Linked DNA regions of Priestia megaterium. The protein of the gene in region 1 interacts with the protein of each later gene in a pairwise test. Links are inferred from orthologs where the notes say so. Each region holds a gene or a part of one and is shown on either strand. Other genes may lie near its edges. The genes, in order: CEQ83_RS09710 and CEQ83_RS04050.

Region 1 (6,443 bases):
TTGCGTCACATTGCTATTGTTTCACACGGCGGACCACTGCGTTTACTTGCGTCCCATTTTAAACAGACAGCGTCGCTTTGGGATGTTTCTTTTTCTTATGGAGAAGGTTTTTCAGTAACGTGCACATACAAACAGGCAAAGGAGAGAAGAGCATGCATTTCGTATTCGGCGGTGCATTTACCGGCAAAAGAAAATGGGTGAAGCAGCAGTATGCCAGTAAGTCGATAAAATGGCATTGTTTGTATGAAGACCCCGTTTTACCGGCCATTGAGTTTGAAGAAAGTTACATTGTGCTAGAAGGATTTGAGCACTATGTTAAGGAATTAATACATAGCGAGCTGGAGGCTCCGCATCTTGTTGTTAAAAAGGTCATACAGAAGTGGAGAGACAGCGGTGTATGGGAACAGTTAATAGTGATTGGAACTGAAGTCGGCAAAGGCATTGTTCCTTTAGATCCAATAGAGCGGCAGTGGAGAGATGAATGCGGGTATGCGTATCAGCATTTGGCGGCACATGCCCAGAAAGTAGATCACATTTGGTACGGAATTGCTAATCGATTGAAGGAGGAAATACAATGAACATTTACACAAAAACAGGGGACAAAGGGCAGACAAGCTTGATTGGAGGAAGAGTAAATAAAGATGATATTCGAGTGGAAGCATACGGGACGATTGATGAGCTAAATGGCTTTGTAGGTCAAGCGATTTATCAGCTGGATGAAGCAACATTAAAAGATGTAAAAGAAGAGCTAATTACGATTCAGCATGAGCTTTTTGACTGTGGAAGTGATTTAGCATTTGCAAAAGATGATCATCCGTACAAAGTAACGAATGACATGATAGCAGTACTTGAAAAGCGCATTGATGTCTATATGTCAGAAGCGCCGGCCATTGAGCGTTTTATTTTACCTGGAGGCACACCTGCAGCGACAACGCTTCATATTTGTCGGACGATTACACGCCGCGCAGAACGGCTTGTTGTTGGCGTGCAGCGTGAGCATAAAATTAATGTGGCGGTGCTTCAGTATTTAAATCGTTTATCCGATTATTTCTTTGCTGCGGCTCGAATCGCTAACGCGCGAGAAAATGTACAAGACGTAGAGTATATTCGCAGTGCCAAAGTATTTAAACAACCTAAAAAATAATGTATAAAAAACGGTCGAGCTAAAAGCGATCGTTTTTTTTTTTTTTTTTTTTTTGAGCTATTTCGATAGGCAAAATAAAGCTATAAAAAAGAGGTAAATGCATCTATAATGATAAGAGACAGAGAGATAAAGAAAAGAGGTTGAGAAATGAATCAAGATTCTAAACGAGCAGGTATTGTTTATACAGCCAGCGCTTACGTTATGTGGGGGCTTTTTCCGCTTTACTGGAAGCTTCTTGGCGAGGTGAATGCGAATGAAATACTCGCTCACCGCGTTATATGGTCATTTATTTTTATGCTTTTACTTTTGCTTGTGACAAAGCAAATGAGTTCTTTAAAGAAGACGCTTGGTTTATTATTTCGTAATACGAAACAAGCGGTCATTTTATTTGTGGCTTCAGTGCTAATCAGCATCAACTGGTTCGTTTACATTTGGGCGGTTAACCATAATCATATTATTGAAACAAGTTTAGGTTACTACATCAATCCGCTCGTTAGTATTTTGCTTGGCATAGTCGTTTTAAAAGAGAAGCTTAATTTTTGGCAAGGTGCTTCTGTTGGATTGGCTGCTATAGGTGTTATCGTTATGACAGTTACATACGGACATATCCCATGGGTATCATTAAGCTTAGCGTTTAGCTTTGGTTTGTACGGTCTTGTAAAAAAGACTATTCAGTTAGAAGCAAAAGTAGGATTAACGATTGAAACGATGATGGTTGCACCTATTGCAGTTATTTATTTTATTTTTCTTTTAGTGAAAGGATCTTCAAGTTTTTCCCTTCAGTCGCTTGATGTGAGTGCTCTTTTAATTGGAGGCGGTGTTGCTACAGCTATGCCACTATTGTATTTCGCTAAAGGAGCCCCGCTTATTCCGCTATCGATGGTCGGTTTTTTGCAGTACATTGCTCCTACCATGACGCTTTTATTAGGGGTATTCGTGTATCACGAACCGTTTTCTAGCGTGGAAATGATTGCCTTTTTGTTCATTTGGGGCGGGTCGGTTATGTTCATTTTATCTAAAACTAAGTTCATGAGCTCTCATCAGCCGAAATTCTTTAAAGGGCGTTCAGCTTAACGGACAAAAAAGCGGATATCTTTAGATATGCGCTTTTTTGTCTGCTGTAAAGAAATAAAAACGGAGACGGAAAAGTCACCGTATGTATACTTTATAGCTTCCGCTTGAAATGAGCGTTCAACTGACCTTGAAGCATTTGGTTTTTTACTTCTTTCATTTTTCTCGCTTCATCTTTTTTAGCCAGTTCTGTGCGTATTTCACTCGTTTGAACTCCTTCTTCTATACGATCGGCAATATCCATTAATCGTTCGACGTCTGAAAACGAATATTTCCGGATACCCGTATTGGTTCGGTCCGGAAAGAGCAGGCTTCTTTTCTCATAGTAGCGAATTTGTCTTTCTGATAAACCGGTTAATTCTTTTACAATCCCAATAGACATGACTTTTTTATCTCGATATGACGCTTCATTCGTAGACAATCTCCCTCACCCCTGAGTACGTAGTAGTATGTTATTATAAAGGAAAAAAATACAAAAAATTATAACATGTAATACATTCTAACATATATATGTTATATTTTTGAATTACTATGTGAGAAAAAGTGACATAAATAATGAAATAGGGAAAAGAGTCCTATAAACTAATGATTAACTCGATCCCAAGTGGTTAACCATACAGGATAAAGCCTTGTGGTTAATCACTTGCTTTCAAAATGATGAATAGAAAATAAATGTGAGAATATACATAAATTCTAAAAGGGAAGGGCGTTTTACATGGCTGTGCAACAATTGAAAAAAGAAGAGATTATTGAGCTGGCAAAAGAAATTATTGAACTCGATTTGAAAAGAGATGAAAAATTTGAAGAATTGACAGAGTTAGCCGGAAATCGTGCATATGAAATTTTGCGCAGAGTACAAAATGCCTGTTTATAAGTAATAAAAAAATCCCGCCTAGAGCGGGATTTTTAATGAGATTGCTGTTCAAGATTAAATAATTCTTGTTTCATCTTAGCGTGATCGAGGTTTTCACCTATAAAGACAAGAGTGGTGGGCAGCTTCATCATTTCTTTCATATATAGAGGCATGCCGTATGAATATTGAAACGAATACGTATCATTCGAATGAGTGAAGCGCATGTAGCCTTTAATGCGATAAATGGTATCTGGCATTTGGCGCAGCCAATTTTCAAATAATTCAAGATCCACTTTTTTTGTAAACTCATATACAAATGTTTTCAAATGAAGATGATCTTCAACATGAGCCTTATGGTGCGGCTGTTTTTGAGACAGCTGAGCTTTTTGAATCACATCAAGCTTCACGCGGGAAAATGTCGTTAATAATGTCCTTGCACTAGCGTTAATGGATTGAATCTCAAAAAGCAGGGAAGACTTTTCTGACTCAGACAGCATGTCCGTTTTATTTAATAAAATTACATCCCCATGTTTTACTTGTTCTTGAAGAAGTTTTTGAAGTTGAATGCTTAAGGAACCACGTTCTTTCCATCTTGTCGCATCCAGTGTGGTGATAATACTTTTAATCGTAACTTGATGCGCAAAAAGAGGAGACATACAAGCATCTAATACTTCAATGGGATGGGCAACTCCCGTTGTTTCTATATAGATAGCATCCAATGTGTTCTCCTGTAAAAGTGAATGAAGCTGCGTTTCAAATTGACCTTGAATCGTACAGCACACGCAGCCATTTAGCAATTCTTTTAACGGCGTGTCTTCTTCTACTTCATTTGAGTCAATCGAAACTTGGCCAAGCTCATTCATCACAACAGCAATATTGCGATTACGATCTTTTTCTTGCTGAAGCAGCTGTTTAAGCAACGTTGTTTTTCCGCTTCCTAAAAATCCAGATAAAATGTAGATTTCTGTTTTCATTTCAGTCTCTCCTATGTAAATAACATTATTTAAATCGGAATTTTTCCGATTAAGGGTTGGTAAATCGTATATCCAAGAGGGGATAAATGTCTAAACGTAAATTTTTATGCTTTTTTGTATTCATTATAACAACTTTAAAAGCGCTATGGCTATCTTTTGTAGAAAACTCAAAATACAATGAAATAAGAATATTATAAAATTTCAAACTAGCTGTGCTACAATAAAAGAAAAAGAAAAGGGGAGCAAAAGTTATGCGAATATTAGTTTTAGGCGCAGGCGGCGTTGGCGGTTATTTTGGAGGCAGGCTTGTGGAAAAAGGAGAAGATGTTACTTTCCTTGTCAGAGAACGCAGAAAAAAAGAGCTGGAACAAAACGGACTTGTGATTAAAAGTGCACACGGTGACTTCACTTCACCTGTACAAGCTATTACAAAATCTGAGGTAAAAGGACCTTATGATGTTATTTTGTTCACAACGAAGGCTTATCATCTTACACAAGCAATTGAAGATGTCCGTCCTTTTGTAGGGAATCAGACCGTTGTAATACCTTTGTTAAACGGTATGGCTCATGTCGCTCCATTGCAGGAAGCTTTTGGGGAAGAGAAAGTCATTGGAGGGCTGTGCTTTATTGAAACTACTTTAAACCAAGATGGAGAGGTCGTCCAGACGAGTCCTGCTCACAGACTTGTATTTGGTGAATTTAAGCAGAAGGACACAGAACGATTACAACTGATTGAGCAAGCGTTCAGTGGTACAAAAGCTTCGTTTGTGAAAAGTTCATATATTGAACAGGATATGTGGCATAAGTATTTGTTTATTACGGTTATGTCAGGCATGACTACTCTTATGCGCGCACCTGTTGGACCAGTTTTAGCAGCAAAAGGCGGGCGTCAATTTGTGCAAGAACTTTTTAAAGAAGTGGAAAATATTATGATGGCCTACGATGCACCATTAGCCGAAGGAATCATTGAACAGCATATGAATACGATGGACAAAATGACGTATGACATGAAGTCATCGATGCAGCGCGACATGGAAAAAAGCTCTCAAATTGAAGGAGACCACCTTCAAGGATATTTGCTGAAGTTAGCTGAAAAATCGTCTATACACGTACCGCTTCTTCAAACTGTACATACGCATCTAAAAGTATATGAAGAAATGTTAAAAGGTTATCAAAAATAATGACAGCAAAAATTGATTTAGCAGTCATGCAAGTATTGCAAAAGCTGCTAAGTACAGCAGAAATGGGACAATTACCTTCCGCTCCTGGCATTTATTTTTTCTTTGATGAACCCGGCCGGCTTTTGTATATCGGAACCACGACGGGCTCTCTATCAGAAAGAGTAAGAGCTCACGTTGCAGGAAAAGGTGTTAGCAATACAAAAAAATTCCACAAAGAAATTCATGCGGTTGGATATATTGAAGTTCATGGATTAAAAAAAGAATTAGATATGTTGAGAACGATGCTTGTGAATGGTTATTTTCCAAAATACAATAAACAAGATGTAAAAAGAGAAAATGAATACGACATTTACACCGTTCACGGCAGAGTCCTCAGGGATACAGGAGTTAACAAGAAAAAAGTCTCTAAGCGAAAAACGGTGCTAAAGCCAACGTTAAAAGAGATAGAGATTCGTCAAGAAAACAGCGATATTACATATGCACGAGTCGCAAATATGAATGCTGAAGATCGAGTGAAAAAATTGTGGTCTTGTCAAGAAGCAGGAGCGCAGCTACATCTTCCGGAGTCGAAAGTGTTAGCAATAAGTGACCGGCTCTTAAAAGAACAGTATACATTTCAGCGAGATATGAAAAAGAATATGATGTTTACGATGCGGGATTTAGTTGTTATTCAAGTGTTGTTAAATTTAAATCCGACTCATGATTTGAAAAAGAGAGAAATAAAGGAAGCCATCAGTTTAGTGCGTAAATTTGGCATAGAAGAAGCTCTTCGCATCTCTGAAAAATTACTCAAAACGTAATAAAATCCATGATCATTGTGATCATGGATTTTATCATTTATCATTCGCGCTTAAGCTAATTCGTCAATAACTTTTGGTAGAGCCATAATGGAAATAACGCAAAGTGAACTGACAACTTGATGCATTTCAAAAATGGCAATGATGAATAACATCAGTGATATATATAATTGAAGGCCTTTTAATCCCCACGGCTTGCGATCGAAAAAAAAGTCGCTAAGTACAAATACAAAGAAAATGAGCGAACTGAACAAAATAATCATGGATGTAGACATGGAACGATCATAAGCAATGATAAATAACAAAGCGAGAAGCGACACAACAGATATAACTTTTAATGTTTTAATCATCGTGTTTTTATTCACTTTTTTCACCTTCATTTGTAGGATTGATCTTTCATCCTCATTTTATAGGATAGTCAAA
Region 2 (6,281 bases), 1.2 Mb from region 1 along the record:
GCTGGTTGTAACGTTTACCGTTCATGCCACAGGAAATTCATTTGGCCTTTATGAAGGGTTCTGGGGATTATTATCTAACCTACTCGTAGTTTTTATTTTAAATCCAATCTTTGCTGCAAAAACCAAAGCAGCAACAAATGGCGTGAAAGAAACATTATTTTCTAAAGGCACTACGCAAACTGAATTAAAGAAAAACGCATAAAAAAAAGTTCAGCCAACTGGCTGAACTTTTTTTAGATAATATTCTCTTTTTCAGAAGGGGATGAAGTCGATTCTCTTTCCCAACATTCAATATTCTGATTGTTTTCTAATGCATCTTTATAAAAGACTGGATTTTTCCCTTCCTTTTTCTGCTGAGTATAGTCATGCAAGGCAGAAAAAGCCACTTTCGATAATAGAAAAATAGCAATTAAGTTCACCACTACCATCATCCCCATAAATAAGTCTGCCAGATTCCATACAAGCTGAAGCTGAGCAACCGACCCAAAAATAACCATCGCTAAAACGCCTACACGATAAGACCAAAGCCACATCTTATTTGAATTTAAAAATTCAATATTCGTTTCTCCATAATAATAATTGCCAATTAACGTACTAAAAGCAAATAGAAATACCATGATAGCTAAAAATCCTGATGCCCAAGAACCGATATGTGTACTAAGAGAAGCTTGCGTTAATTCAATGCCGCTTAGTCCCTGCTTATAGGCGGGAGATAAGAGAACGATAAATGCTGTGCTTGTACAAATCACGAGCGTGTCCGTCAAGACACCAAATGCTTGGATAAGACCTTGTTTAACTGGGTGACTCGTCACTGCAGTTGCCGCCGCGTTGGGAGCACTTCCCATCCCTGCTTCATTGGAAAACAGTCCGCGCTTTACTCCGTTGATTAACGTTGCACCAATTGATCCCCCAAGCGCCTGTTCAAATCCAAATGCATTTTTCACAATTAGAGATAGAACGGCAGGCATTTGATCAATATTTTTAAAGATGATGAACAGAGCCATTCCAATGTATAAAACGGCTAATACGACAACGATGTATTCCGATATCTTGGCGATGCGTTTGATCCCGCCAAAAATAATTATCGCAAATATAACTGTCATAATAATCCCAATCAATAAGCGGCTCGTTCCGAAAGAGTTCTCAAATGCCAGCGTAATCGTATTAGACTGCACAGCGTTAAACACCAGGCCAAATGACAGTGTAATGAGTACAGCAAATAGCCCGCCCATCCATCTTTTATTTAACCCTTTTTCCATATAGTAAGCGGGTCCTCCTCGAAATCCGTTTGACCCTTTTACCTTATAGATTTGAGCGAGTGTACTTTCTACAAAACTTGATACTGAACCGATAATGGCAATAATCCACATCCAAAATACAGCACCCGGGCCACCAAGAGCAATAGCAATCGCTATACCGGTAATATTTCCTGTTCCTACTCGAGCTGCCATGCTTATGCAGAAAGCTTGAAACGGGGAGACTCCCCCATCTTTAGCCGCTCGTCCTTCTTTCAAAACAAGTACCATTTCTTTCAACATGCGAAACTGCAAAAAACGAGAGCGGATCGTAAAATAAATACCGATTGATACAAGTAAAATAATTAATAAATTCGACCAAAAAAAATCATTGATGACACTAATTACACTTTCGATTGCTTGTTGCACGCCTATCACCTCATTAGAAAATTTGGTAGAACAAATGCAAAACATGAAAGTTTTTTCTCTTGGTGTTTATATTATTGAAGCGAATGAATAGTACGTAAATAGACTAAAAAATACTCAAATCCCATTCTTTTGCGATTTTTTTTAGCAGCGTAACGCCTTTTACGCTATTCCCGTACTCATCAATAGCTGGACTGTAAATTCCGATACCGCATCCGTCTGGAAATGGAGACTGCTTTTTCGTATTAGGTGGCACCAATGACATGATTCCTCCTGATACACCGCTTTTAGCTGGCATACCAACAAATGCCGCAAACTTTCCTGAGGCATTATACATACCGCATGTAAGCATAAGCGCTTTTGTTAATTTAGCTACTTCTTTTGGAATTACTTGTTTGTGAAACACTGGATGATATCCGTCTAATGACAGAATTAATCCGATCAGCGCAATATCTTCAGTCGTTACTTCAATTGAGCACTGCTTTAAGTAAACCTCTAGAACTTCTTCTACTTCTCCTTGTAAGTAGTTTGTTTCTTTTAAATAGTAGGCAAGCGCACGATTTCGATGAGACGTTTGCCATTCTGATTCAAAGACGGTTTCATTAATGAGTGGTGTTTTCCCAGTAAGCATTGTTATTACATCAAACAAATAGCTTAGTTTTTCTTTTGCCGTCTCTCCAGATAAAAGAGATGAAACCGTTAAAGCACCGGCATTAATCATAGGATTGAACGGCTTTCCTGGTTTATGCATTTCCAGTCTTATAATAGAATTAAATGCATCTCCAGTTGGCTCTACATCTACTCTCTCTAGTACGTAGGGAATGCCGCAGCATAAGCAAGCTGCTATAAAGCTAATGACTTTAGAAATACTTTGAAGAGTAAATACCGCTTCATAATCCCCAGACTGGATAACCGTTCCGTCAGCACCAATCAAACAAATACCTAATTGAGACGAGTCCATATCTTTCAGAGCGGGGATATAATCAGCCGTTTTTCCTTCTGACGAAAATTCTTTTATTTGCTCTACCCACTCGTGTAACTGCTCTTTTGCAGTGACCTGTAAGTAAGACATTTCCTGTTCAATTTCTCGTTTCATTAAAATCACCTCATCACTTCATTAACTTTTTATTTTAAAGCGCTTTCATAAAGCGGGATTTCATTTTCGTTTTTAATGTACAATGCAACCTACGAGAGCATACAAAAACCTACAAAACTTTTTGGAATTATATTTTTATCTTTGGTACTCTTCTCCATTGTGCTGGACGCTGTCACAATGTATACTAATTCACGAATCACTTCAGGAGGTGTAATTATCTGAATTTTAAATCTTTCATTCGAAAAGATCCGTACATTTTATTGCTCATGCTCATTACTGTTCCGCTGGCGGGAGAGCTAAAATTTTATCCGTTAAATGAAACATTTCGAATTACATTTGGAGCTCCAACATTTTTCTTTTTCCTATTGCTTTTAAAACGGAAAACCGTTTTATCTGGCGGCTTGTTAACCGCTTTAAGCGTCGTTCTCTTTCGCATCATGCTCGATTATATCACGCTCGATCATTTTCAATTTGCGGCTTCTGCACATACGCATTACCCTACGTTTTTCTTTTACTTTACGTATGCACTTTTATTTTTTATTTTTAAAGTAAGCCGCATGAACTATAGTGCTATTGTGATTGGATTAATTGGACTCATCATTGAAATAGCTGCTGATATAGTCGAACTAACTGCGCAGTATATCGTTTTGCACACAACCATTCATATCGATTCATTATCCGACATGGCCGTTATTGCTTTTGCTCACAGCTTCATTGTACTTAGCTTTTTTAATATGATGACAATTTATGAATCACAGTCACGAGAACGTCAAATTCGCAAACAAAATGAGCACATGCTAATGCTTATTACAAGCCTTTATGAAGAAACCGTTCATTTAAAAAAGACCCTTCATAATACAGAAGTGATTACAAAAGCCTCGTACGATTTATACCGTGTATTACATCAGCAGGAAAAAGATCATTCTGTGCTTAATCAATCGCTCAGTAAAAAAGCGCTTCGGATTGCCGGAGATATTCACGAAGTAAAAAAAGACAACCAGCGTATTTTTGCGGGCTTATCTAAAACAATTTCAAATGAAAGTTTCCAAAATTATATGAAAGCAGAGGAATTAATCGAGCTGATCGTACGCATCAACAAAAAATATGCCGATTCTCTTCACAAACAAATTAGCTTTTTTTCCTCTGTCACCGGGGAACATTTCAGCTACCACGTTTACACAATTTTATCGATCATTAATAACTTGGTAGCAAACGCAGTGGAGGCGATTAAAGATGAGGGAATGATTGTTTTATCCGTACATAGACAAGCTGAATTTGTAGAATTTCATGTACAAGATGATGGTCCTGGCGTGCCTTTGAAGTACGAAAAAGCTATTTTTGAACCTGGTTTCACCTCAAAATACGATCAATTTGGAAATCCCTCTACTGGAATTGGCCTTTCTTACGTAAGAGATATTGTTCAAGAACTTGGAGGTACGATTGAAGCTAAACAAGGAGATAACGGGATGATTTTTATCATTCAAATACCTCTTTGTAGTCTAATTCAGAAAGGATGAGTTTATGCGATTTTGTATTACAGATGATGATTCAGCCATTCGTTCAACGCTCAGTCAGCTGATTGAAGATGAGGATTTAGGAGAAGTTGTAGAAGAAGTCGTAGACGGAAGCTTTTTAGATGCCTCTACGTTAAATTTAAAGCAAATTGATATTTTATTTATTGATTTACTTATGCCAGGACGAGATGGAATCGAAACGATCCGTCATTTAAAAGATTCATTTAAAGGAAAAATGATTATGATTTCACAGGTAGAGTCCAAAGAATTAATAGGAGAAGCCTATTCATTAGGAATTGAATACTATATTACAAAACCAATTAATCGAATTGAAATTTTAACGGTTATTCGAAAAGTAATTGAACGAATCTCTCTTGAGAAATCAATCGATGATATTAAAACCTCCTTGAATAGTTTAGCGACAGCCCATCACGCTCCCCCTTCAAGCCAGCCGATAACGAAACAAGCCCATCTATACGATGTAGGGAAATTCTTATTAGCCGAATTAGGTATTGTGGGAGAAAATGGTGCAAAAGATTTACTGGATATTTTACAGTTTCTGTACACTTATGACCAAAGAGAAAGTGTGGAAAAACATTTCCCTTCTCTAAAAAATATTTTTGTGAATGTCGCTGAGAAAAAATTGGGAGCTCACGCGTCTTCTATTGAAATTAATCGTGAAACCAAGGCTTGTGAACAGCGAATAAGACGAGCAGTTACTCACTCACTGAATCACTTTGCTTCTATTGGATTAACAGATTTTTCAAATCCAAAGTTTGAAAATTATGCTTCTAAGTTTTTTGACTTTACAGCCGTTCGTAAAAAAATGAAAGAACTGCAGGGAGATTCTAAAATTTTGCCGATTCGCATTAACACCAAAAAGTTTATTCAAATATTTTTTCTTGAAGCCAAGCGTTTGTTAAGCCAAGAAAAAAGCTGGTATTGACAGAAAAGACGGAAAAGGTGCAAATCCCTCATCCGTCTTTTATGCTAATTGATTCAGTTTTACTAAGGCAGGACCATATACAGTACGCAGAAGCAGCGTCTCTTCGCCTTTTGCGTATTCCGCTAGAGAAAAGGCTCCTTTTTCTGTTTCTACCTGTACATCTACAGAAACTGGGCATCTCTTTAGCTTACTGACTATCATTTCCGCTTGTTTCACCGACAAATAAGAAGAAAGGCGAATAAGTACATCTAAATCACTGGTTGTCGTGACAACTTCTTCACCGCTTGCAAGCTCGAACCCTACACTGCCGGTTGGTCCCCACGCAAATTTTTCAAAAATAATAGCCACCTCTTCCAAAGCGCGTATAGCTGGCATGTTTCTAGACTGGGCGTTTTGAAAAAATGAAACGAGATTTTCCGGCCTAATTGTTTGTTTAATGGCCTCCTCAGATAAAAAAGCACCAAAACGCTGATTCCTTCGTTCTCCTCTTACTCCAATAGGTATCAGTTTATCTCGGTGAACAGCACGCCTTACCACTACAAATGGAGCCTTGGCTAATGAATATTCCACCCACTCGGGGATAGGTGTATAACTGATAAGCTTTGCTTCCTCTTTTAACTGAAGCAAATCATGAGCTATATATTCCATTGTTTTTCCAACTCACCTCTTACCCATAAAGAAGCTTTTCGCCCTTCCTTTCTTGCTTGCTCACTGTGCAGCCGGCTGCTTAAATCGTATACACCTTCACAGCGAACATCTTCTACTGCTCCAATTAAAATATCTTGAATCATTTGAACGTCGCGCTCTGTGGGCTGCTCTGCTTGAATACCGCTAACCAGCTCATATAAAGCGCCAAGTGAAGCAAATGATTTAATATCATAAGCCATGGACGGGACTTTCTTTGAAGCTTCCTCAAGTTCTTTTATACTTCTTTTAGTAATGCGCGCTGCCGACTGTTTGGACATGGCGTGAACATTTACTCCTTCGTCTTTTAAAGCCAAAATTCGATTCGATTGGTATCCATGAGCCAAAAATGCTCCTGAAATTGCTTTTCCGACAATTAA

Evidence for each region.
Region 2: the proteins of CEQ83_RS09710 (region 1) and CEQ83_RS04050 interact in binary tests that used the Bacillus subtilis proteins (3 or more experiments, as listed by UniProt). The link is inferred for Priestia megaterium from one-to-one orthologs.

Annotation. Positions count from the first base shown.
Region 1 is NZ_CP023317.1:1,932,872-1,939,314, forward strand. Bases 974-3,965 are described here. They hold CEQ83_RS09710 (MerR family transcriptional regulator), read right to left. Parts: upstream 2,637-3,965; coding sequence 2,310-2,636; downstream 974-2,309. Other genes in these bases: CEQ83_RS09700 (cob(I)yrinic acid a,c-diamide adenosyltransferase), read left to right, coding at 974-1,144; rarD (EamA family transporter RarD), read left to right, coding at 1,292-2,218; CEQ83_RS27025 (hypothetical protein), read left to right, coding at 2,931-3,089; CEQ83_RS09715 (CobW family GTP-binding protein), read right to left, coding at 3,122-3,965. In the rest of the region: CEQ83_RS09690 (histidine phosphatase family protein), read left to right, coding at 1-201; CEQ83_RS09695 (bifunctional adenosylcobinamide kinase/adenosylcobinamide-phosphate guanylyltransferase), read left to right, coding at 153-578; more of CEQ83_RS09700, read left to right, coding at 575-973; more of CEQ83_RS09715, read right to left, coding at 3,966-4,042; panE (2-dehydropantoate 2-reductase), read left to right, coding at 4,294-5,223; CEQ83_RS09725 (GIY-YIG nuclease family protein), read left to right, coding at 5,223-6,023; CEQ83_RS09730 (hypothetical protein), read right to left, coding at 6,074-6,385. UniProt on the Bacillus subtilis protein: Transcription regulator that actives the transcription of genes required for nitrogen assimilation such as nrgAB (ammonium transport), nasABCDEF (nitrate/nitrite assimilation), ureABC (urea degradation) and gabP (GABA transport), during nitrogen limitation.
Region 2 is NZ_CP023317.1:773,986-780,266, reverse strand. The notes cover bases 2,319-5,148. They hold CEQ83_RS04050 (ATP-binding protein), read left to right. Parts: upstream 2,319-3,023; coding sequence 3,024-4,274; downstream 4,275-5,148. Other genes in these bases: CEQ83_RS04045 (response regulator), read left to right, coding at 4,279-5,148; CEQ83_RS04055 (glutaminase), read right to left, coding at 2,319-2,757. Outside these bases: CEQ83_RS04065 (sodium:solute symporter family protein), read left to right, coding at 1-202; CEQ83_RS04060 (alanine/glycine:cation symporter family protein), read right to left, coding at 234-1,664; more of CEQ83_RS04055, read right to left, coding at 1,768-2,318; more of CEQ83_RS04045, read left to right, coding at 5,149-5,217; CEQ83_RS04040 (malonate decarboxylase holo-ACP synthase), read right to left, coding at 5,257-5,865; mdcD (biotin-independent malonate decarboxylase subunit beta), read right to left, coding at 5,853-6,281. UniProt on the Bacillus subtilis protein: Member of the two-component regulatory system GlnK/GlnL that positively regulates the expression of the glsA-glnT operon in response to glutamine.